Regions from separate parts of the Ruegeria sp. CDSC002 genome, predicted to be linked through region 2. Evidence: riboswitches for the same ligand, from Rfam matches in the RefSeq annotation. Region 2 holds a riboswitch; each other region holds the start of a gene.

What was found. Region 2 has a riboswitch for cobalamin ahead of AC2FJE_RS18165 (hypothetical protein). Riboswitches for the same ligand answer to the same signal wherever they lie in the genome.
Region 1: linked by a shared signal. The riboswitch ahead of AC2FJE_RS13585 (DUF1636 family protein) and the one ahead of AC2FJE_RS18165 (hypothetical protein) in region 2 are both predicted to bind cobalamin.
Region 3: linked by a shared signal. The riboswitch ahead of AC2FJE_RS23060 (metal ABC transporter ATP-binding protein) and the one ahead of AC2FJE_RS18165 (hypothetical protein) in region 2 are both predicted to bind cobalamin.
Region 4: linked by a shared signal. The riboswitch ahead of AC2FJE_RS11590 (DUF1636 family protein) and the one ahead of AC2FJE_RS18165 (hypothetical protein) in region 2 are both predicted to bind cobalamin.

Annotation. Positions count from the first base shown of each region.
Region 1 covers NZ_JBXWOM010000006.1:292,383-298,218, forward strand. The annotation lists gene AC2FJE_RS13570 (TolC family outer membrane protein) at 1-454, opposite strand, end outside; gene AC2FJE_RS13575 (protein-L-isoaspartate O-methyltransferase family protein) at 550-1,203, opposite strand; tRNA gene AC2FJE_RS13580 (tRNA-Cys) at 1,431-1,504, shown strand; cobalamin riboswitch at 1,791-2,000, shown strand; gene AC2FJE_RS13585 (DUF1636 family protein) at 2,085-2,474, shown strand; gene cobW (cobalamin biosynthesis protein CobW) at 2,471-3,526, shown strand; gene cobN (cobaltochelatase subunit CobN) at 3,530-5,836, shown strand, end outside.
Region 2 covers NZ_JBXWOM010000010.1:143,437-149,272, reverse strand. The annotation lists gene rsgA (ribosome small subunit-dependent GTPase A) at 19-1,047, shown strand; gene AC2FJE_RS18170 (alpha/beta hydrolase family protein) at 1,056-1,913, opposite strand; cobalamin riboswitch at 2,058-2,277, shown strand; gene AC2FJE_RS18165 (hypothetical protein) at 2,362-2,769, shown strand; gene AC2FJE_RS18160 (protein-tyrosine phosphatase family protein) at 2,777-3,274, opposite strand; gene AC2FJE_RS18155 (DNA polymerase III subunit gamma/tau) at 3,432-5,183, shown strand; gene AC2FJE_RS18150 (YbaB/EbfC family nucleoid-associated protein) at 5,341-5,685, shown strand; gene recR (recombination mediator RecR) at 5,750-5,836, shown strand, end outside.
Region 3 covers NZ_JBXWOM010000022.1:8,755-14,590, forward strand. The annotation lists gene AC2FJE_RS23040 (LysR family transcriptional regulator) at 1-896, shown strand, start outside; gene AC2FJE_RS23045 (hypothetical protein) at 1,083-1,325, shown strand; gene AC2FJE_RS23050 (metal ABC transporter solute-binding protein, Zn/Mn family) at 1,408-2,307, opposite strand; gene AC2FJE_RS23055 (metal ABC transporter permease) at 2,304-3,206, opposite strand; gene AC2FJE_RS23060 (metal ABC transporter ATP-binding protein) at 3,199-3,957, opposite strand; cobalamin riboswitch at 4,187-4,397, opposite strand; gene AC2FJE_RS23065 (DUF998 domain-containing protein) at 4,940-5,689, shown strand.
Region 4 covers NZ_JBXWOM010000005.1:271,527-277,362, forward strand. The annotation lists gene AC2FJE_RS11585 (bifunctional enoyl-CoA hydratase/phosphate acetyltransferase) at 1-808, opposite strand, end outside; cobalamin riboswitch at 957-1,162, shown strand; gene AC2FJE_RS11590 (DUF1636 family protein) at 1,264-1,620, shown strand; gene AC2FJE_RS11595 (ABC transporter ATP-binding protein) at 1,617-2,402, shown strand; gene AC2FJE_RS11600 (ABC transporter substrate-binding protein) at 2,413-3,363, shown strand; gene AC2FJE_RS11605 (FecCD family ABC transporter permease) at 3,365-4,378, shown strand; partial or broken gene AC2FJE_RS11610 (4Fe-4S binding protein) at 4,528-4,782, shown strand; gene AC2FJE_RS11615 (4Fe-4S dicluster domain-containing protein) at 4,843-5,043, shown strand; gene AC2FJE_RS11620 (chaperone NapD) at 5,040-5,333, shown strand; gene napA (nitrate reductase catalytic subunit NapA) at 5,330-5,836, shown strand, end outside.

The DNA of each region.
Region 1 (5,836 bases), on a different contig from region 2:
CTTCGAGATACGCATTGGCACCGCGGAACAAAACCTGCTGTTCGATATCAACAAGGGTCTGCCTGGTCGACAGCACCGTTTCTTGCGCCGATTGCTTGCCCAAAACAGCGGCCCCACCATCGTAGAGCAGTTGGCTGAGGGTCAGCCCCGTAAAGAAGTTGTTCGGGTCGGTTCTTGTCACCACATCGCTGACGTTGCGACGGTTATAGTTGCTGCTAATCGCGACCGTCCAGTTGATGATCGGTCGAAGCGCTGACAATGCAATTGCCACGTCTTCGTCCGCCGCACGCAACAATGCGCGGTTCTGTTCCAGCAACCCGCTGGTATTGTACGCGCCAATGAATGCGTCAGTAATATTGTCGGCCCAAACGGCCCGTCCCGGTACAAAGCTAAGTGCGACCCCCGCAGTCAGCGCCAGCGCCTTGACCAGCTTTCCTCCCGCCATAGAACTCATAACGAAATCCTCTCAAATCAAAATTACGCTGCTCTGCCGACAGTTTGCGCGTTTGTGTTCAACTAATCAAGGCGGCAGAACAATCCGCCATAAAACTATAGCGAAAATACACGGTCCGTGGAAAATGCCTGCAAAATCGGTGCATTGGCATTAAACGCGTCCCGCCAAGTCACCCGATCCCCAGATTTATGGCCGATACGGACGATCCCCAGTGCACCTTGGACAAAAAGGCACGCAATTCGCCCATGGTCCTTAAGCTGCGCGATCAACGCATCCGGAACCTGTTCCACACCACCCTGGATCATAATCACGTCATAGGGCCCATGTTCGGGGGCACCTTGTTCAAGAGGGCCGACATGGACAATCGCATTGTCAGCCTCCGCCTCCATCAGGATAGACTGAGATTCGGCCGCCAGATTTTCATCTTCCTCCACGGCAACAACCAGCTGTGCCATGCGCGCGGCGACTGCCGTCGAATACCCCAAGGCCGGAGCAATATCCAAAACCGACTCGTCGTTCGAAATGTTCAATATGTCCAGAATCTTAGCTAGGGTCCGCGGCTCCAACATACAGCGCCCATCACCCAGTTCGATCAATCCCTCGACATATGCCGCTTCGCGCTTCGCGTCCGGCACGAAATTCTCGCGCTTGACGGTCAGCATCGCGTCTATGATGGGAAACTTCGTGACATCAGAAGGACGTATCTGCGTATCGACCATCGTCCGGCGGCGGGCTGCGAAATCTGTCATTGGATCGCTCATCTTGCTCCCTTGGGTGATTGAGTTCTGCCACATCCTTGAAAAACCGGCAACGGCCCAGACACGGAAACTTTCCAATCTTCACAAGATACAACGTCGCAACCAAAGACTAAGTTGGCACCCGGCCCTGAAATTTGCGCTCCCCCCTCTGGACGCTCCTGTCGAAAGCTGCTAAAACGCCGATCACACCACGGCAAGTATTTGATTTTACTTGAAAAGGCGAGTTGGCGGAGTGGTGACGCAGCGGATTGCAAATCCGTGTACACCGGTTCGATTCCGGTACTCGCCTCCATTTATTTCCAAGCACTTAGCTTTCTGCGCTGCTTTCGCAATTTCGGACGCCTAAAGTTCAGTATCAGATGCATGTTGCGATTGCGGGTCCAGCGATTCCATTTACACAACCGCACTACTTGATTGCCAAACTGAGAAGTGCTGAATCATCTGCGACGGCCGGGCTGAATTGCGCCTCGCTGCGTGATCGGATCGCATCGGATGCCGCTGACTGACTTCGGCAAGTCGCTTTTCTGACGTAGCGGGTTTTCAAACCCCAGTCGTGCTTGACAAGCCCCCTGCTCGTGCCGCATGTCGCATGCGTTGGTGTCCATCCCCGGATGGATGAAAAGGGAATGTGCCAGCGGTTATTCCGCCAAGCACAGCCGCCCCCGCGACCGTGACCGGAGAGGGTGCCCAAAGCCACTGGCCTAATAGGCCGGGAAGGCGGGACATCCGACAGAGGCCCGCCTCTGACATCCGCAAGCCGGGAGACCTGCCAGCACCCGAAGTTGAAACCGGGCGGGGTGTTCCGGTGTCGGGTCCATGTGCAGACGCGTGGCCCGCATGAAACCCCGTCCCCCGTATAAAGGATGAGGGGGATGAGAGACGTGACCGAGACCGCACCAGTCGAGTTGCTGGTCTGCACGACATGTCGCCGTGGGTTACCTATCGAAGATGACGCCCAGCGACCCGGCACTTTGCTGCATAAAGCACTTGAACAGGCTGGCTTGCCGGACGGCGTCGACCTGAAACCGGTGGAATGTCTGTCGAACTGTGATCAGGGATGCTCGATCGTTTTGCGTGGCGGCCCATCCCGATGGATCTTCGTTTATGAAAACCTCGACGAGACCGACCATGTCGAGACCATCGTTGAAGGCGTCACCAAGTATCTGGCCGCTGAAGACGGTCTGGTGAAATGGCGCGAACGCCCCGAACATTTCCGCAAAAACTGTGCGGCCCGCATTCCCCCGATTGGAGCCCTGAAATGAGCAACCTTGAAAAACTCCCCGTCACTGTGATCACCGGCTTTCTGGGCTCGGGCAAAACCACGCTGGTAAAGCACCTGATGCAGAATCCGCAGGGCAAGCGCCTGGCCGTTATCGTCAACGAATTTGGTGATGTGGGTGTGGATGGCGATATCCTGAAATCCTGCGCCATTCCGGATTGCCCGGCGGAAAACATCATGGAACTTGCCAATGGCTGCATCTGCTGCACCGTAGCCGATGATTTCATCCCGACCATTGAGGCGCTGATGGCGCTGGAGCCGCGCCCCGATCACATCCTGATCGAAACGTCCGGTCTTGCCCTGCCCAAACCGCTGCTCAAGGCGTTTGATTGGCCCGATATCCGCTCGAAAATCACCGTTGATGGTGTGATCGCTCTGGCGGACGCCGAGGCCGTCGCCGCTGGGCGTTTCGCACCAAATGTCGAAGCCGTGGACGCCCAGCGCCTGGCTGACGACTCGATCGACCACGAAACGCCTCTGTCCGAGGTGTTTGAGGACCAGATCTCGTGCGCCGACATCATCCTGCTGACAAAACCCGATCTGGCCGGTCCGGAAGGCGTTGCCAAAGCCAAACAGGTCATCGCGACTGAGGCTCCGCGCCCGCTGCCCGTGGTTGAGGTTGCCGAAGGCGCCGTTGACGTGCGTGTCGTGCTGGGCCTCGAAGCCGCCGCCGAGGATGACATGGACGCGCGCCCGTCGCATCACGACGGCCACCACGACCACGAACACGACGATTTCGAAAGCATCATCGTCGAGTTGCCCGAACAGACCGACCCGGCGGAACTGGTCGCCAATATCGAACGTCTGGCCAATGATCTGAACATTCTGCGCGTCAAAGGCTATGCCGCCGTTCAGGGCAAACCGATGCGTCTGCTGGTGCAGGCCGTTGGTGCCCGCGTACGTCACCAGTATGACCGGCCGTGGGAGCCCGGCGAAGAGCGCCGCTCGCGCCTGGTGGTCATTGCCGAGCATGACGACATCAATGAGGCCGCAATCCGCGATATCCTCGTGGGTGTGACCGAGGCCGCCGAGTAAGCCATGCACGTCGTCTTCCGCGAAAGCCACGGGTTAGAAGAGACCGAAACCCCGACCGATCTGGGTCAGAGCCCGGCGGATCTGGTGGTGCTGTCCTTTTCGGACAGCGACCTTGGCGCTTTCGCGGCAGGATGGCATCGCGGTGGCGGGTCCGAAGGTCGCATGCCGACGATGCGATTGGCCAATCTGACCGCGTTGAAACACCCGCTGTCTGTCGACACTTATGTCGAGCAAACGCTCGAGGGCGCCAAGGGCATTCTGATCCGTTTGATCGGCGGCGTCCCTTACTGGTCCTATGGCTTGCAGCAAGTTCTGGCGCTGGCACAGGCTAAAGGCATCGCGCTGGCCGTCCTACCCGCCGACGGGCGCGAGGATACTCGGCTGGATGGCTACTCCACCCTGCCCGTCTCGACCCTGCGGCGGCTTGCGCATCTCTGTGACACCGGCGGTGAAGTCGCGGCGCAAGCGGCTCTTGCCCAGATGGCGCTTGCGGCGGGTCTCTATGCCGGACCCGTGATGGGGGCCAAGACCCTGCCCGAATGCGGTGCATGGTGCCCGGATCGCGGCGTCATCCCGGCGGATAAAGCGTTCACCACCGACGCAAAGCGTATCTTGGTAACGTTCTACCGGGCTTACCTTACCTCGGCGGACACCGCCCCGGTCGCAACCTTGATCCGCAGCCTGCGCGCACGCGGGTTTGAGGCCGTCGGTCTGTTCGCTCCCTCGCTGAAAGCCCCGCTTGCCGCCGATTGGCTGCGCGAAAATGTCGTGGCGCTGAACCCGGCGGCGATCATTAATGCCACCTCTTTCTCGGGCAAGGGCGCATCCGGCACCTCTCCACTGGACGCCGCCAATGTGCCGGTGTTTCAGGTTGCTCTGGCCACCTCACGCCGCCAGGCTTGGGCCGAGGCGGAACGCGGTCTTTCGCCCGCTGATCTAGCGATGCATGTCGTCCTGCCCGAAGTGGACGGTCGGATCTCGGCAGGCATCGCCTCTTTCAAGGAACCGGGCAAGCGTGACCCGCATCTGGAGTATTCCCGTTTTGCCCACCGGGCCGAACCGGAACGGATCGAGGCTATCGTCGACAGGGTCACCGGCTGGTTGAACCTGAACGACAAGCCCAAAGGGGATCAGGTCCCCGCCTTGGTGCTGTCCACCTATCCCGGCAAAGACTGGCAGATGGCCCATGCGGTGGGCCTCGATGCTTTGGCCTCGGCCGAGGCGATGCTGGCCGACCTGCAGGGCGAAGGGTATGACACCGCTCCTGCCCAGCCGATTTCTGATACGTTGTTGGACGCGCGGATTACGTGGTCGCTTGGCGAATATCTTACTGCGCTGGCAGACTTGCCGGAACAACTGCGCGCAGGCCTCGAAACCGTCTGGGGCAAGCCCGAGGATGATCCGGCCTTTGCAGATGGCGCGTTCCACTTCACCGCCCTGCGCCGCGGCAAGGCGCTGGTCGCGTTGCAACCTGAACGCGGCACGCCCGAGTTGCGTGATGACGATTATCATGACCTGTCGCGTACCCCGCGCCACAGCTACGTGGCCTTCTACCTTTGGCTGCGCAAAGATCTTGGTGCGGATGCACTGATCCATATCGGCGCGCACGGTACGCTGGAATGGCTGCCAGGCAAATCTGTGGCGCTGTCCAACGAATGCTGGCCCGAGGTACTGATCGGCGATCTACCTGTCATCTACCCCTTCATCGTCAACGACCCTGGCGAGGCCGCGCAGGCCAAGCGCCGGATCGGGGCGGTCACACTCGGCCATATCCCACCGCCAATGAAGGAAAGCGGTACCCCGGATCGGATGGTTCGGCTGGAATCGCTGCTGGATGAGTTTTCGAATGCCGACGGGCTGGACCCCAAGCGCCGCGATCGCCTGCAAGAAGATATTCGGGACGAAGCGCAAGCCATCGGGCTGGAGAACGACCTCGGTCTCGATCAGGCCACCTGCATCGCCGAGGCGATCACCCGAATCGATCGTTTCGTTTGTGACATCAAGGAAAGCCAGTTCGGAGACGGGCTGCATATCTTTGGACGTGTGCCCGAAGCCACTGCCAATTTTGACACGGCTCCTTCTACCCATGCCGAACGCACGGCATTGATCGACGCGCTAGCAGGCAAACGGATCGAGGCAGGCCCGTCCGGGTCCCCCTACCGCGGACGGTCAGACGTCCTGCCCACCGGGCGCAATCTGTATACCACCGATCCGCGCTCAGTCCCCACCCGTGCGGCCTATACCCAAGGCGTAAAGCTGGCTGAAGAATTGGTGCGGCGACACCTGCAGGAAGAGGGCGATTATCCCAAG
Region 2 (5,836 bases):
CTGAACACAGGCAGAACAATGTCTTTTACACTTTCGGACCTGGGATGGTCCTCACACTTTGCCGCCCAACATGCGGCCAATCCTACATGCGCTCCCTTTCGCATCACAGCCGTTCACCGTGATCGTCTGATCGGTGCAAACATCAACGGTGAAGCACCGCTGCTCACCCTAAACCAGCCGACGGGCGACTTTGCCGTCGGCGACTGGGTATTGGCGGATGATCAAAACCGGGTTCAACACCTGCTGGAGCGCCGCAGCCTTTTGAAACGCCGCGCCGCCGGAACTGGGGCCGAGGCCCAGTTGATCGCCGCCAATGTGGATGTGCTGTTCATCGTCAGTTCCTGCAATGCCGACTTCAATCTGGCCCGGCTGGAACGGTATTTGGCTTTGGCACATCAGGCCGGGTGCTATCCGGTCGTCATACTAACCAAGGCCGATACCTGTACCGATCCTAGTAATTTCTCCAAAGCAGCCGAGTCGCTGGCTCCGTTTTTGACCGTACTGGCAATCAATGCTTTGGATACCCTGGACGTGCAGCAAGTACTGTCCTGGTGCCCTGCTGGACAGACCGCTGCATTGGTTGGCTCATCCGGTGTCGGCAAGACAACATTGGTCAACGCCATGACTGGTCTGGATGAGGCAACGTCCGGTATTCGCGAGGACGACGCGCGCGGGCGGCACACGACAACTGCCCGCGCGTTGCATCCGATGCGGAACGGAGGCTGGCTGGTCGATACACCCGGCATGCGGGCTTTGCGGTTGCTGGATGCACAAGATGGCGTCGATGAGGTCTTTTCCGATATTCTGGAATTGGCCCAAACCTGCCGCTTTTCCGATTGTCAGCATCAGGCCGAGCCGGGATGCGCTGTGCAGGATGCGATTTCCATCGGATCCCTTGACACAGAGCGGCTAGAGCGTTGGCGAAAACTGCGGCGCGAGGATGAGAGGAACTCGGAAACCGTGGCGCAGTCTCGTGCGCGCGACAAGGCCTTTGGTAAGATGGTACGATCGGTGATGCAGGACAAGAAATCCAGCAAAAATCTGTAAATACCGACTCAGGCGATCAACCGGGGCCATATGTTTGCATTTCGGCGCGCAAATGCGCCGATGTGACCGACCTCGGCCAATCCAAAGTCTTTCGGCGACAACTGATGCCGGCGGGCTTTGGGACCGTAAAGATCGGCCAGGCGCCAAACCGCGTTCGGGGGCACCACCTGATCATCGTCCATTGTGAACAGATCGACGGGTGTTTCCGACGCAGCCCAACGGGCGTCTGGAAGGCTTTTGCCGATTTCCGGCACGTAGCTCAGCGCAGCGGTGCACCATTTGCGCCACTGCCAGTAGACACGTGCCGGAAGGTCCGAGCCGAACCCAAGTGCCTTGCCCGGCAGGTATCCCAATGCCTTAACCAGCAATGGCGGGTGGGCATACCAGAACATTGTCGCCAGTGCGCGATACGGCCAGGGGTGGTCGGATACCGTCACCAAACCTGAACAGACACAGATCATCCGGTCGATCTGCTCAATATCGGGCTGAATTGGCCCCAGCATTCCACCCACCGAATGGCCAATGCTCCACTGCTGGGCGGCGGGAAATCTGCGCCGCATTTCAGCGCGGGCAGCGGGCATGTCGATCAACGCCCAATCGGCCATCGTGGCCTGCGAATCGCGCAGGCGCCCGCGTAGAGAGTGGCCAAAATCGCGATAGTCATAGGTCAGACAGGCCATACCCTGTTCGTCCACCAACCACCGCGCAAAATGCTGGTAATAGTCGCGCGGTACGCCTGTAGCTGCATGGACTACAACCGCCACATCAGGTGCCGAGGCAGGCATATACAGCCGTGCCGACAGTTCGGCCTCTCCGGCAGAAAACGTGAAATCTTCGGTCAAAGCGACCGGAGTGTTGTCCAACATGGTGCCCTCGCAAGCATCTGAACTATTCGGTTCACATATGGCATATCGGCGCTTTTGCGCGACTAGAGTCAACAGATTTTCAAAGTGACCAAGCGTCCACTTGAACGATGGAAAACAGCCCGCTTGACTCAAGCCACCTACAACCGCTAGCGATGAGGTGATGGTTCTCGTCCTTATATTGGGGCGGGATGAAAAGGGAACTCGGTGCGGTCCAGCCCGGCAAAGCCGGAACGGACCAAGGCCGCGACTGCCCCCGCAACTGTAAGCGGTAAGCAATGCCGAAATACCACTGGCCGAAAGGCTGGGAAGGTCGGCAAAGCAATGACCCGCAAGTCAGGAGACCTGCCATCAAAGTAAAAACCGAAACTCGGGCGGGGTGTCCGGGCAGGTCTTCAGTACGCTGAGTTCCCTGTTCCACGTCCCCCGCTCACCGCGCGGAGGGCGCATTATGATCTGGAAGACAACGACCCACGAATTCACCGCCACCCTGTGCCAGAAAACGGGGAAAACCTGCCCCGCATTGGCCCAAATGGCTCGGGCATTGGCCGAGGCGATGGCAACAGCACAACCAATGACGACCAGCGAATTTGAGGTGGACGGCTCCAGCGAACTGACCCATTGCGATGAGGGTTGCACCGCACGGTTTCGCGCCAGCCCGGCCCGGATCAGGGTCTATTGCGGGGCAAACACAGGCGACTCAGCCGACACGTTGGACGAATACGCCGATATGATGTTCGGCCCTGACTTTTCCACTCTGCCTGCTGGTGTTTTGGCGGCCTTGCCTTGCGCCATGCTTCAGGCATCGGCCCTTGCACCGCGTCCATCGCATCAGGTTGTTCAACAAGCCACGGCCTGATCCTAGTTCACTGATCGCTCTGGGCCGGTTTCATGGCCCAAGCCATCTGCTCATCCGTTTCCACCGCGCATGGTCGGGCCAAGCGCAGCCGGTTTAGCGCGTGGTTTGGATCTTCGCCGCTTTCCACCATGAGCCTCAGCGCGACCATCCCCGACCGCCCACAACCGCCCCGGCAATGCACCAGCACGCGTCCACCGTCGGACAGAACCTGCCGGGCGGCTGCGCTGGCTTGGGGCCAAAGAGTTTCGATTGGCAGGGGCGGTGTGCCAAAATCCTCGACCGGAAGATGCACCCAGGTCACGGACCTGCTTTGAACGTCTCGACCAAAACCGCCTGCGCCGACCTGCCGCATCTCGGCCTCGGTGGTCATTGAAATCACCAGATCAGGGTTCCAGTCCTGTATCACCCTCAGATCGTCCACATACCCACCGCCGCCGCCCGGCAAGGGGGACAGCGCCAAGATGCCTGAGCCAACAGGCAGCGCGTAGATCGCAAATTTTGCCAAAGCTAATGCTCCTACTGCCACCGGCCCACCAAATTTTGACAGCTGGTTTATCCCGCTTACAGACGCTGTCCAAACCGAAATTCCACAAAGCCTGCTGTGGACGTGGGCGGCCCGGGTCTCTACGCTGCATTTCTGACACGAATCTGACAGAGCAGACATGACCGAAACGCCCAGCCCCGCCTATCAGGTTCTTGCCCGCAAGTACCGCCCCGAAACCTTTGCTGATCTGGTTGGACAGGACGCAATGGTACGCACGCTGAAAAACGCGTTCGAAGCGGATCGGATCGCGCAGGCCTTTATCATGACCGGTATTCGCGGCACCGGCAAAACTACCACTGCCCGGATTATCGCCAAAGGCATGAACTGCATCGGCCCCGATGGTGAAGGCAAGCCAACGACCGAACCTTGCGGCCAGTGCGAGCATTGTGTGGCCATCATGGAAGGACGCCATGTCGACGTGATGGAGATGGACGCCGCCAGCCGAACCGGCGTGAACGACATCCGCGAGATCATCGACAGTGTCCGCTACCGCGCCGCCAGCGCGCGCTACAAGATCTATATCATCGACGAAGTTCACATGCTGTCGACCAGCGCCTTCAATGCGCTGCTCAAAACGCTCGAGGAACCGCCCGAGCACGTAAAGTTCATCTTTGCGACGACCGAAATTCGCAAAGTTCCGGTGACTGTGCTGTCGCGCTGCCAGCGGTTTGACCTGCGCCGGATCGAACCCGAAGACATGATTGGCCTTCTCAACAAGATCGCAGCAGCGGAAAACGCACAGATCGCAGAAGACGCGCTTGCTTTAATCACACGCGCGGCCGAAGGCTCTGCCCGCGATGCGACCTCGCTGTTGGATCAGGCGATCTCACATGGTGCAGGGGAAACAAGCGCCGATCAGGTTCGGGCAATGTTGGGCCTTGCAGATCGCGGGCGCGTGTTGGATCTGATGGACATGATTTTGCGTGGCGATGCGGCTGGGGCATTGACTGAGTTGAGCGGCCAGTATGCCGAAGGGGCCGATCCGCTGGCTGTTCTGCGCGATCTGGCCGAGATCACCCATTGGGTTTCCGTGGTCAAAATCACGCCCGATGCCGCCGATGACCCCACCGTCTCACCGGATGAACGCGCACGGGGTCAACAGATGGCCGAGGCGCTGCAGATGCGAGTGTTGACGCGCATGTGGCAGATGTTGCTGAAAGCGCTGGAGGAGGTCTCTGCAGCACCCAACGCGATGATGGCCGCCGAAATGGCAATCATTCGTCTGACCCATGTGGCCGATTTGCCAAGCCCCGAAGAGCTTATCAAACGACTACAGGATGCACCTCCCCCCCCACCAAGCGGGGGACCTGGCGGTGGTGTGGCTGTGCCAACTCATGCACCTGCACAGGCGACGTCCTCTGCGCATCTCTCGGCGCAACGCGGGCCTGCAGGGGCGCCCACTGCAGCGCTTGCCCAGGACGTCCAGACCGCGCTGGCACACTATCCAACCTTCGAATACGTGGTCGAACTGATCCGCACGAACCGGGATGTAAAACTGTTGGTTGAGGTCGAAAACGGCGTGCGTCTCGTCTCGTATTCCCCGGGACGAATCGAGTTCACGCCGACGGACAAAGCGCCGACCGATCTGGCGCAAAGGCTTGGTTCGGCCTTGCAACGCTGGACCGGAAACCGATGGGCCGTCTCAATTGTGGCCGACGGGGACGCAGCAACAATCGCCGAGGTACGAGACGCGGCTGATCTGGCGTTGAAAGCGCAGGCCGAACAACACCCACTGGTTCAAGCCGTTCTGATGCAGTTTCCAAAAGCGCGCATCAAGCGGATCGAAACCCCGGAAGAACGCGCCGCCAAGGTCGAAACCGAAGCCCTGCCGGAGGTCGAAGACGAATGGGATCCGTTCGAGGAGGATTGATCCGAGCGACCAAAGCGGAAACACTCCCGCGCTGCCGGGCCCAACGGGAGGAAAGGTCTTGCCAAAGACCTTGACGACGGGCGGGAGAAGCTCTCCCCTTGTACCCTACCGGCAGCATCCGTATTTAGGCGGCAAACCGATTTGCAGGAGAAAAGAAATGCTCAAAGGACTCGGCGGTCTGGGCGATATGGCCAAGATGATGAAATCCGCACAGGATTTGCAGACCAAGATGACGGACATGCAGGAAGAGCTGAACAACCTGATGGTTGTAGGCGAATCCGGTGCAGGGCTGGTGAAGGCCACCGCCACAGCAAAAGGCGAGCTGAAGGGTCTGGACATCGATCCGTCGATTTTCAATGGCGACGATAAGGAAGTTGTCGAAGATCTGATTCTGGCCGCTATCAAGGACGCGCAAACCAAAGCGGCCGAGCGCTCTCAAGCAGAGATGGCAAGGCTGACCGAAAGCATGGGTCTGCCCGCAGACATCAAGCTGCCGTTCTGATAGACACTCCTGACGACCCAAAGGCCGGGCACAACTGCCCGGCCCTTTTGCAGGAGCGCACGCCGTGAGTTCGAACAGCGATATCGACAATCTGATCGACCTGATGGCCAAACTGCCGGGCCTCGGCCCCCGTTCGGCTCGCCGCGCGGTG
Region 3 (5,836 bases), on a different contig from region 2:
TCGGCGACAGCGACATCCGATTGCTGCGCGTTTTCAAGACGGTTGTGGAAAGTGGTGGTCTGTCTGCGGCCGAAGTTGAGCTGAATATCGGCAAATCCACCATTTCGAAGCATGTTACTGATTTGGAACTGCGATTGGGCTTAAAACTGTGCACGCGCGGTCCTGCGGGTTTCGCCCTGACAGAAGACGGCGCAAAAGTGCTGCAAGCAGCAGATCACCTGCTTGTGTCCGTGTCGCAATTTCGGAACGAGGTCAGCGAGATCAAGGAACAGTTGGGGGGAACGATCCGCATTTCGCTATTTGATCAATGTGCGTCAAACCCGGATTCCCGGCTTGCCCGCGCCATTCATCGGTTCAACGAAGCCGCCCCCTCGGTCCAGATCGAACTGTCCCTTGAGCCGCCAAACGTGATCGAGACCATGGTCATCAGTGGCCAGCTCGACATCGGAATTATTGCGCTGCATCGCCCTTCGACAAGTCTTAACTATGCTCCGTTATATGGCGAGAACATGTTCCTGTATTGCGGCCGGGAACACCCCCTTTTCGAAATACCAGACCAGGAACTCAGGACCAGTGACCTGCTCAGGTACAACTATGTTGGGCTCAGCGTGAACTCTCCGAACCTGATCGTCGGTCAGCAACTGGGTTTCAAACGGTCAGCAAAAGTTCAAAGCGAGCAGGCGCTGGCCATACTAATCCTGTCAGGGCGATACATAGGTTATTTGCCTGATCATCTTGCGCAGGACTTTGTGGACCAGGAAAAGATGCGGATGGTGTTGCCGGGCGAAACGCAATATCGAACCCGGTTTGCAGCAGTGACCAGAAAGCAACCTGAACCAACACGGGTGACAAACCTGTTTCTGGAAGTTTTGCAGAGCGAACATTCGAAACCCTGACAACTGCCGGGCTGGCACAACACGAGCCAACTGTGGTGAAGACGTGGTTCATCACATCCTGTCAACGGCCAAACGCGATATCGGATTCGCATTTTTGGCGTTGCCAAAAACTTGTGACTTCCTGCCACATCACTGGTGCTCGCCTTCTTATCACTTACATGCGCCTCACCAAAATGAGGCGGACAAATGATAGACGACGATCCCCAACCCGTAGGGTATTACGACACGCACGATATATGGACCCTGGACCCAACGCCCGCGGACCAGTTGGTCTATGATGCCTTTGCCTCGGGCGTCGTCGATCTTCTGCAAGTGTTGGATGACAACAAGACCATGATGTCACGGGACGTTTACGCAAGACTGTTCGCCTCGCTGTTGGATCTTTCCCGAACTTTGGGAGAATACGAAGATGGATGGAAGCCGGACTAGGGGACGATTACCAAGAACCCGCTGTTCCAATGCACGGTACGGGGGGTGGCGGTTCAGGCGCCGCCCCGTACCTAAAGACTAGTTAGCTTGCGGTTGCGTTCCCAAGCGCGTTCAACAGAGTGTTCAGATTGTGCTGGAACATCGCGAGATAGCTGGTGGCCGGACTACCGCGTTCCGACAAGGCGTCTGAGAAAAGCCGTCCACCAATCACGATACCGGTTTCATCCGAGATTTGCTGAATCAAAGTAGGGCTTGTGATGTTTTCAACAAACAGCGCCGCAGCACCATCCGCCTTCAGTTGATCAATCAGAACAGCAAGATCCTTGGCTGATGGCTCCGCCTCGGTATCGATGCCAACCGGCGCAAGGAAAGTCAGTCCGTAGGCGTCTGCCAGATAACCAAATGCGTCATGTGCAGTCACAACCGTGCGGCGATTGGCAGGCAGGCCTGCCAGCTTCGTCTTGGTTTCTGCATCCAGCGCCTCAAGCTGCGCAATATAGGCCGCAGCATTGGCAGCGATTTCTTCGGCGTGCTCGGGCATCGCCTCTGTCATCACGTCGGCCACATTGGTCACGTAAATCATGCCGTTCGACAGCGAGTTCCAAGCGTGGGGGTCGATTTTGCCCTCGACTGTGACAGGCGTGATACCATCGGTGGCAACGTGCACGGTTGCGTCAGTGCCCGATTCAGCGATCAGGGTATCGGACCATGTCTCAAAGCCCAGACCGTTGACAAAGATGATATCCGCCTGGGCAACGGCCTTCGCATCTGCAACCGAAGGCTGATACACATGCGCATCCGCATCCGGGCCCACGATTGTCGTAACTGTGGCCAGATCGCCCACGACCTCTTCGACCATGTCGCCGAGGATCGAAAAGCTGGCGACGATCTTGACGTTGTCTTCTGCCGCAACGGTCGGCAATGCAGCCAAAGCAAACGACACAGAGGCGATGCCGGCATAGAGTGACTTCACAAGAGTCATTGTGCTCTCTCTTCTTGTTGAATTTGGGCAATGGGGATGTCTTTGGAAACAGACGGTTTGCGCATCCGTCTGCCAAAACCAAGGGGACCGAAAATGGCCGAGAACAGAAAGAACCCACCGGCAACCAAAACGATCGCCGGGCCGGACGGCGTGTCCGGGAACAAGTAGGACAGGGTCAGGCCGATCCAGCAGCTGGACAAGGCAAACAGAAAACCCAGGACCAGTTGCCCGGTGATCGTACTGGCCCAATAGCGCGCCGCAGTTGCGGGAAGGATCATCAAGCCAACGGCCATCAACGTTCCCAGTGTTTTGAACGCAGCCAGAAGGTTCAGAACCAACAGCAGCATAAAACCCTGATCTACCAACCACGGTCGGCGCGTCTGCGTTTCGAAGAAAACCGGGTCACAGGTGCTGACAATCAGCGGACGAAGCAGAACGGCAAATGCCAACAAAGTTACTGTCGCCACCCCTCCGACAAGGACCATCGACGCGTCGTCGATCCCTAGGATTGATCCGAACAGGAAGCTTTTTAGTGGAACTGCGGACCCCGCTGCAGACAGGATAAAGATACCCACCGCCAATGCGATAAGATACAGCGAGGCAAGACTAGCATCGCTGCGCAGGATCGTCCGGCGTGCCAGAAAGGCGGTCAAAATGGCGACGCCAACACCCGCGATAAGCCCTCCGACCAACAGCGACATGACCGAAAGGCCCGCCGTGACAAAGCCGATGACGATGCCTGGGGTAATCGCGTGGGCCATGGCCTCGCCAGCCAGCGACAGACGACGCAGAACAAGAAACGCCCCTACCGGTGCGACCGAGGCCGACAAGACCGTGGTTGCCACAAAAGCGCGACGCATGAAGGCAAAGCTCCACATTTCTGCGATCAGGTCATACATTGGCGTGCTCCGCTGTTGAATGGGTGCCACGGAACATCCAGGACGCCTGACTTTCCGAGAGGTATCCTTGCGCAACCAGCCGATCTGGCGTCAGAACGTCATTTACCGGTCCATGGGTCGCCTCTTGCCCGCCCAAAAGCAGCGCATGGCTGCAATAATCCAGCACTGAGGAAAGATCGTGCACCACCAAAACCACCGCGCGACCCTCATCGCGCCATCGGCGTATAATCGACAGCAGATGCGCTTCAGTACTTTGGTCGACTGCGGCAAACGGTTCATCCAACAGGATCAGCGGCGCGTCCTGCATGATAACCCGCGCAAACAGCGCGCGCTGCAGTTGCCCTCCCGACAGCATATGCAGAGGCCGGTCAGCGATATCCAGTACCCCGGCCTCATCTAGCGCTGCAGCCATCCGGTTGCGCGCGGCGGCGTCCAGCCCGGTACGATAACCAAACCCGCGCCAGGCACCCATCGCAGCAAGATCCCTCACACGGATGGGAAATCGGCGGTCGAACTCTGTCATCTGCGCCAGATACCCGATGTCACCAGGACGGCCCTGCGGCCAAGTCAAATTGCCCGAAAGAGGATCCATCAAGCCCAGCAGCATCTTTACAAAAGTGCTCTTGCCCGACCCGTTCGCACCAAGAACGGCAAGGGTCGTTCCAGCCGCGATATCCATGGAGAGGCGGTGAAACAATGTAAGGTCGCGGTAGCCCAACGTCAGATCGCGGATTTGTAAAACGGCCGTCATCAAATCACCGCGTAAATCGCGAGCCACAAGAGCGCCGACAGCGCCAGAGCCCCCGCCACCAGCACCGGAACGCTGAATTCTGTCAGACACTTACCCCTTTGGGTGTCAGCTTTTTGCAATGACAACGGCAACGCCTCCTGTGTTTGGACAGGGGCAAAGCGAGCGCAAGGTCGTGCACGGTACGGACCGCTTGAAACATTGTCATCTCCCTCTGGGACACCCCGCCCAGGTTCATAAATTTCGGATGGCAGGTCTCCTGACTTGCGGGTCAAAGCTATCCCGATCCTTCCCAGGCTATTGCCCAGTGGACGATCTCGGGTCGCTCGCCGCCTACAGTTGCGGGGGCAGTCACGGAATTGGCCTTTTTACAGAACCGCACCGTATTCCCTTTTATCCCTGACCGCAAAATACAGTCGGGAACCATCGCGAGGACAAAATACGAATTGATTTGATTCGACAAGAGCGCAAACCTGTGAGGGATGGCTATTCGTTCCAGTCACCGGTCGACTACGGAGGACGCGGTAGACGTGAGGCAACGGTGGATACTACACGAGCCCCGCTTCTTGCAGCTTCAGACCCACGCCAACGGTCTTTTTGACTGAATTTATTCTGCCCGGACTTTTTTTGTCTGCAGTGGGATGATTTGGGTCTTTGACATTGCAGGTTATTCGCCTGACGGGGTGCCGATGTTAAGCGATTGATCTATTTGATCGATTGCCGTCTGAGCGGGGTGTTTTGGATAGTCTGACGCCGGTTGCGGCAAGGTGCAACCGCGGTTGTCGAACTAAGTTAAAGTGTTTGGTTTGAGGAAGAAGCGGATTTTCGCAAAACAGTAGCCAAACTTCCGATAAGCGGGACAAAGCTGACTAATGCCGCGATGGCGCAAAGGTCTGCTTTCGGAAGCGATCAGATGCACCTGAACGGAGGCTACTGATTTACCGGTGCCAGATTCTGGAAGTTGTGATCCCACTCTGTGATTGACATGGATGAGCGACGTGTTCTGATCGGCTTGCCTGACGGAAGGTGCCAACTCGTCAGGGCAATCGCTCTAAGAAGCGTGCGCGTCAACACAGGGGCAGAGCTTTTGCGGATAACTCTCTGGGGCAACTCACGATCAATAAGCCTTGTCGTTTTGCCCATTATTAGTGGACTTTGGTTGGCGATAGGCGTGGGCATCATAAGTGCACTGACCCCCAACTATTCGCATATCGACCAATTCATGAGCGCACTCGGGGCTGTAGGGGCCCCCTTGGCGACGTGGACCAACTATGCCGTCTTCATACCGACAGAGATTTGGCTTCTGGCGTTCCTCGCAAGACTAAACAGTTGCCTCCCAGGCAGCAGGACAAAACGAATCTCGATATTGCTTCTATCCGCTTACGCCATTCTTTTGATACTTGCCGCCTTTCTGCCTTGTGATGCGGGGTGTGATAGTCGAGGCAGCGACGAGAACATGACAAGCACGTTGGTCCATATTGCTCATATGGCAATTGCGGTGACGGCTTATCCGCTTGCGTTGATCGGTTTGCTGATCCTCAGCCTGACTGCCCCACCAAATTCGCTTCTGCGGCGCTTGGCGCCGCCAGCTACAATCGTCGGCTTCTGTTTGTTTATCACAATTTTCTTGATGCCAGTAACACAAGGCTTATTCCAACGCCTCCTCGAAGCATGGATCTACTTCCAATTTATATCGCTGGGACTATATGCTGCTTCAATTTTGCCTCAAAACTGACCTTCCTGCGGTGTGCAGCATTGGCCAAAGTGGGCTCAGAGCGATCGTTCTCTGCCCCCAATTTGGATGACAGCCATCAGCTCGAAGCGGTCATTCCTTACATCCTGCCTCGGAGATAGCAGTCGTTCCATCAAGGAACGGTGTTGG
Region 4 (5,836 bases), on a different contig from region 2:
CCTTCATCAGCATCCGGGCCTTACTTTCAACGACCAGCCCGACCGCGCGTTGGGCGGCCACTTCGTGGTCTCGCGCTTCAATGATTTCAACTCCGGACAAATCGGCCCCAAGCTGGGCAGCAGCAGCGGTGATTTTGTCCGGGTCGCCAACCAAAATCGGAGTAATGATGCCGCTTTCCAACGCGAGTAATGCCCCGCCTAGCGAATTCGGCTCTTCCGGGGCGACGATCGCTGTGGGCATCGGGTCCAAAGGACGTACCCTTTCCAACAAAGCGACGAAATGCCGGTGACGCTGAACGATCAGTCCCGGCACCTCGACCGAGTCGAAGGTCAAATGCCGCGACGGTGGCGTGACCTGTACGGTACCGCTCAGGATCAATGCGTTATCCCCGACCCGGCGCACTTCGGCGGAACAGGTCAGGTCGCCGTCTTCACGCTTTTCGGTAACAGCCACAAAGGCGGTCAGTTCTTCGCCCGCCATAACCGGAGCATGAAAACTCAGGTCCGCCCGACGTGTTTGCGTACCGGCCCCCGGTAAGATGTTTCCAATGACTGCAGCCACCAGACCCGCGGGCCACAAAGCGGGCGCGACAGCCTCGGGGTGTCCATCTCCATCTCCGTCATAGGCCGCCAGATTTAGCGGGTTGTGGTCACCCGAAGCCGAGGCAAACGCGTACAAGTCGTCCACGGTGCACAATCGGGTGACCTGCGCCTTGTCGCCCACCTTCAGTTGAGAATAGGTTCTGTTTTCTTGAATTTTCATCTCGTCCGGCTTTGTTTTTGAAAGCGTGTTCGTTGTTTCAAACATTGGATGTGCGGCCCCCCGGAACCAGAACATATCCACCTTTGTTGCTACATTTCTGCAACGCAGCGTAGTCAGATCATTGGCAAATGACAAATGACCTCTGTGCGTGGGGCGGCGCGGATTATCGCTTGACCCAAATTCGGAACTCGGGCAAGCATCACCGCGATGGTTCCCTATGGTTCGCCACGGGATGAAAAGGGAATACGGTGAGGTTGCCAACAAGCGCCAAGTCCGTGACTGCCCCCGCAACTGTAAGCGGTGAGCGACGCCAAATACCCACTGACCCCAAATGGGTCGGGAAGGATGGCCAAGCCACGACCCGCAAGTCAGGAGACCTACCATCCGATGTTCAACCAACCCGGGGCGGGGCGTCCTGGAAGGAGGCTTTATGACACGTCTAAGACGTGATGACATGATTGGCACCTTCTGCCCGCGCTTGGCAACAGGCGGAGTGGGCCATGTCGATCAGTCCTGATCACTTCCTTCTGATTTGCGAGACCTGCGAGGGTTCTGACCGGGCGGATTCATTGCGCGCTGCGCTTGCAAGCAAGCTTCCATCCAGTTTTGACATCCAAAGCGTTTCCTGCATGGCCGGTTGCGGTCGTCCCACAACCGTCGGGTTTCAGGCATTCGACAAAGCGCAGTACCTTTTCGGTGACATCCAATCGGCTGAGGACGTGGATGCTTTGGCCGAATTTGCACATCAATACCATCGCATCGCGGATGGGTGGACCAGCGCAACGCAGCGCCCGCCTGCCCTTCTTGAAAAGACTCTGGCGCGCCTGCCGCGGCTAAAAGTGGAGACAAGCGCATGACCTGCGGAGCTTTCCTTGAGGCGCGCGGGCTGGAGTATTACGCCCTGAACGGCGACGTACTGCTGCAAAACATCAATTTCGAACTGAATGAAGGGGCCACTCTGGCAATTGCCGGCCCAAACGGTGCGGGTAAGACAACGCTGCTGAATCTTTTGTGCGGCGGTGAAGAGATTGTGCTGGGGGACGTTTTGGTAAAGGGGCGCAGCCTTCGGCAGCTTTCGGCGATGGACCGCGCCCGAATGATCGCCGTGGTCAGTCAGCAGGAATCGCCGGACGGGCGTTTGTTTCTGCGCGATTACGTGGCCCTTGGGCAAATCCCCATCCGCGCTGATCGATCTGCGGCTGAGCACGCCTTGGAATTGGACCGCATCTTGAAGCTGACCGGACTCGTCGCCCTCGCCGACAAGCGGATGGCCGTGTTATCCGGCGGGGAACGCCAGCGCGCTCATATCGCAAGGGCGCTGGCGCAAAACCCGTCGCTTTTGTTCCTGGATGAGCCGACGAACCATCTGGACCCGGACGCCAAGGGACGGATGCTGTCGCTGGTAGCCGAGCTGGGCATTACGGTGGTCATGATCGTCCATGATCTGGTCATGATCCCGGAATTCGCGACCCATGTCGCGTTGATGAAATCCACGCGCCTGACCGGTTTCGGCCCCGTGCACGAAGTGCTGACACCCGAAAGGGTCCGTGAAACGTTTGGCGTCGATTTTCTTAGCTTTCAGCACGAAGGCCGCATGATCCCGGCACTGGATATCCGAAGAACCACTACCTCAAACTAGGAAAAATAACATGAACAAAACTCTCTGGTGCGCTGCACTGATCACTGGCATTGCAAGTGCCACAACAGCGCGCGAGATCACCGTCGACAATTGCGGCGAGCCGCTGGTGTTTGAAACTCAACCCGAGCGGCTGGTCGTACACGACATGAACATGACCGACATGGCCTTTGCGCTGGGTTTGCAGGACAAGGTCGTTGGCCTGACGGGCATCACTGGCTGGTACAAAACCAGCCCCGAGTTTGACACACTGCGCGGCGACATCCCGGAACTTGCGCCTAAGTACCCGACAGTTGAAAATCTGGTCGCTGTCGAACCCGACCTTTTCTTTGCGGGCTGGTACTATGGGATGAAGCCGGGCGGTGACGTGACCCCCGACACGCTTGCGCCGTTTGGCATCAAAACGATGATCCTGACGGAAAGCTGCGTACACCTGGATAAGGATCGCCCAGAAGCCAGCATGGATTTGCTGTTCACCGACGTCCTTCGCTTGGGCAAAGTAATGCACGTTGAAGACAAGGCAGAAGAGCTGGTTTCCGGCTGGAAGGAGGAACTGTCCGCGATTCAAACACAGACGGCCGACCTGCCGAAGCCCCGCGTTTTCCTGCTGGACGGCCCCGCCGATGCCCCGTTTACGGCTGGTAAGTTTGCCATTCCCGACGCGATGATTGCTGCCGCTGGCGGCGAGAACGTCACCCATGACATGGACACCAGCTGGGGACGTTCCTCGTGGGAGGCTGTTGCCGCTTCGAACCCGGAATTCCTGGTTTTACTTGATTATCAAACTGGAAATGGCGCCGCAGATACCTTCAAGTTCCTGCAGGACCATCCCGTGATGTCTCAGACGGACGCGGTCAAGAACGAACGCTGGATTGGTCTGCGCTACGAGGAACTGACACCCGGACCGGCAAATATCGAAGCAATTTCGAAAATGGCCAAAGCCATGCACCCGGGCCTGAACTGATATGGGCCGACTTGGCCTTACACTCTTGCTGGGGGCGGCTGTATTGGCCGCCCTTTTGCTAACCTCGACGGTCTACGGGACCACATCCATTCCGGCCTCTGACGCACTGGCCGGTGTCTTGTTGGGCACGGGAATAGTGGAAGGGGAAATGTCTCCGCTCCACCGCATCGTGTTTGACCTGCGCTTACCACGCGCGCTGTTTGCCGCCGTGATCGGTGCTGGGCTGGGCATCGTCGGCGTTGTCCTGCAAACCACCACACGCAACGATCTGGCGGACCCGTTTCTGTTCGGCCTGTCCTCTGGCGCTGCGGCGGGAGCTGTCTTTGTCATTACAGTAACCGGAGATGTGCTGGGCTTTTGGACCCTGCCACTGGCCGCGTTTTTCGGAGGGCTTGTCGCATCAGGTATTGTGCTGGCTTTGGTTCATGGGCTGCGCACAAGCGCGCCCGAAAAACTGATCCTCGCGGGGCTTGCGGTTTCGTTTTTGTTTTCAGCTATTACCAATTATCTGATTTTCGCGGGCGACAGCCGTGCGGCCCATTCGGTTATCTTCTGGATGCTTGGGGGTTTGGGTCTTGCCCGGTGGGAGACATTCCCGCTGGTCTGCGCAGGTTTAGCATTGATCCTCGCCTATGCAATGTACCGTAGCCGCTGGCTTGATGCACTGCTGACTGGTGATTTGACGGCCGCCACCCTGGGTGTGCCCGTTCAAGGCTTACGGTTCCGGATGTTCTTCGTGGCCGCTCTTGCGACTGCTGTGTTTGTGTCCGTCGCGGGTGTGATCGGTTTTGTCGGCTTGATGGTTCCCCACATCGCACGCGGTATCGCGGGGCCTTTGCACAGCCAGCTTGTGCCTACCGCCGCCATTGTCGGAGCAGCTTTGCTTACAGGCTCGGATATCCTGAGCCGTCTGTTGCTTGCCCCGCAAGAGCTGCCTGTTGGGATTGTCACGACATCGCTGGGATCGGTTTTTGTTTTTCTTCTACTAATCCGAACCGCGCGCCCTCGCAGATGATCTCAAAGGGTCGCTTCGGCAAAAAAATTAAAGTTTCCTAAATGACTAATATTTAACAGGCCAAATGACCTAAATCAAAAAAGGCCCCCACAGATCACGGTATGCGATACACTCGATTACAGGAATCGAGTGTAGCCAGGTCGCACGCAATGCAACAACTGACCAGCCGACGCGCGTTTCTAAGCGCAAAGATCAGACCAGAGGACGGCAATATCGCCAGACCTCCGGGCTCGGTTGAGCTGTGCTTTGTTGAAACATGCAGTAAATGTGGTGATTGCGCAGATACTTGCCCCGAAGATGCGATCGTCATCGGGACAGATGGATATCCCCGCTTCCAGCCCACTGACAATCCCTGCACCTTCTGCGGTGACTGCGCCCGTATTTGTCCAACCGAAGCGATATCGATTGACCGTTTGCCAGATTGGCCATGGCGCGCCGCGCTTACAGCGGACACCTGCCTATCTATGAACGGCATCAGTTGCCGCATCTGTCAGGACAATTGCGAACAAAGCGCGATCCGTTTCAAACTGATGACCGGCGGCCGCGCAGAGCCGGTGCTTGACCTTGATACATGCAACGGCTGCGGGATTTGCCCAAGTTTATGTCCCGCCGATGCCATTGCGCTGGAACGCCAACCTCAACCACAAATGGAAGCTACTCAATGAACATCTGCGGTTGTCTCGCCCATGTCGCACCTGATCACACGAGCGCAGCAGCGCGCGTGATGAAGGGCACGCCGGGTGTCGAAATTCACGCTGAAACGGAAGATGGCCGATTTGTTGTCGTCGTCGAAGACACTCCAACCCGTCTTGCATCCGAAACCATCATGGATCTGCACCAGATCCCAGGCGTCATCTCTTTGACCCTGACTTATCACCATTTCGAGGATCTCGCGGACGCCCATCCGCAGCCCGATGCCCCAAGCCCAACCACCAGCCGGAGGCCCACGCAATGACACATTCTGAATCCCGTCGGACTTTTCTCAAGGCCTCTGCGGCCGCAGCAACGGCGTCAGCCGCTGGTATTCCGTTGGCGGCCGGTCAAGCCAATGCCCAGGCCGGAGCGCCAGACATCCGGTGGGACAAGGCGGCTTGCCGGTTCTGTGGTACAGGCTGCTCTGTTCTGGTTGGCACCAAAGAAGGTCGTGTCGTTGCGACGCAAGGCGACCCCGACGCGCCGGTGAACCGGGGGCTGAACTGTATCAAGGGTTATTTCCTGTCCAAGATTATGTACGGCAAGGATCGACTGACTACACCTTTGCTACGCAAGACCAATGGCGAATACGACAAAAACGGTGAATTCGAGCCGGTAAGCTGGGACGAAGCGTTCGATGTCATGGCCGCAAAATGGAAAGAGGCGCTGGCCAAGAAAGGCCCGACCAGTGTCGGCATGTTTGGTTCCGGGCAATGGACGGTTTGGGAAGGCTATGCGGCATCCAAACTGATGAAAGCCGGGTTC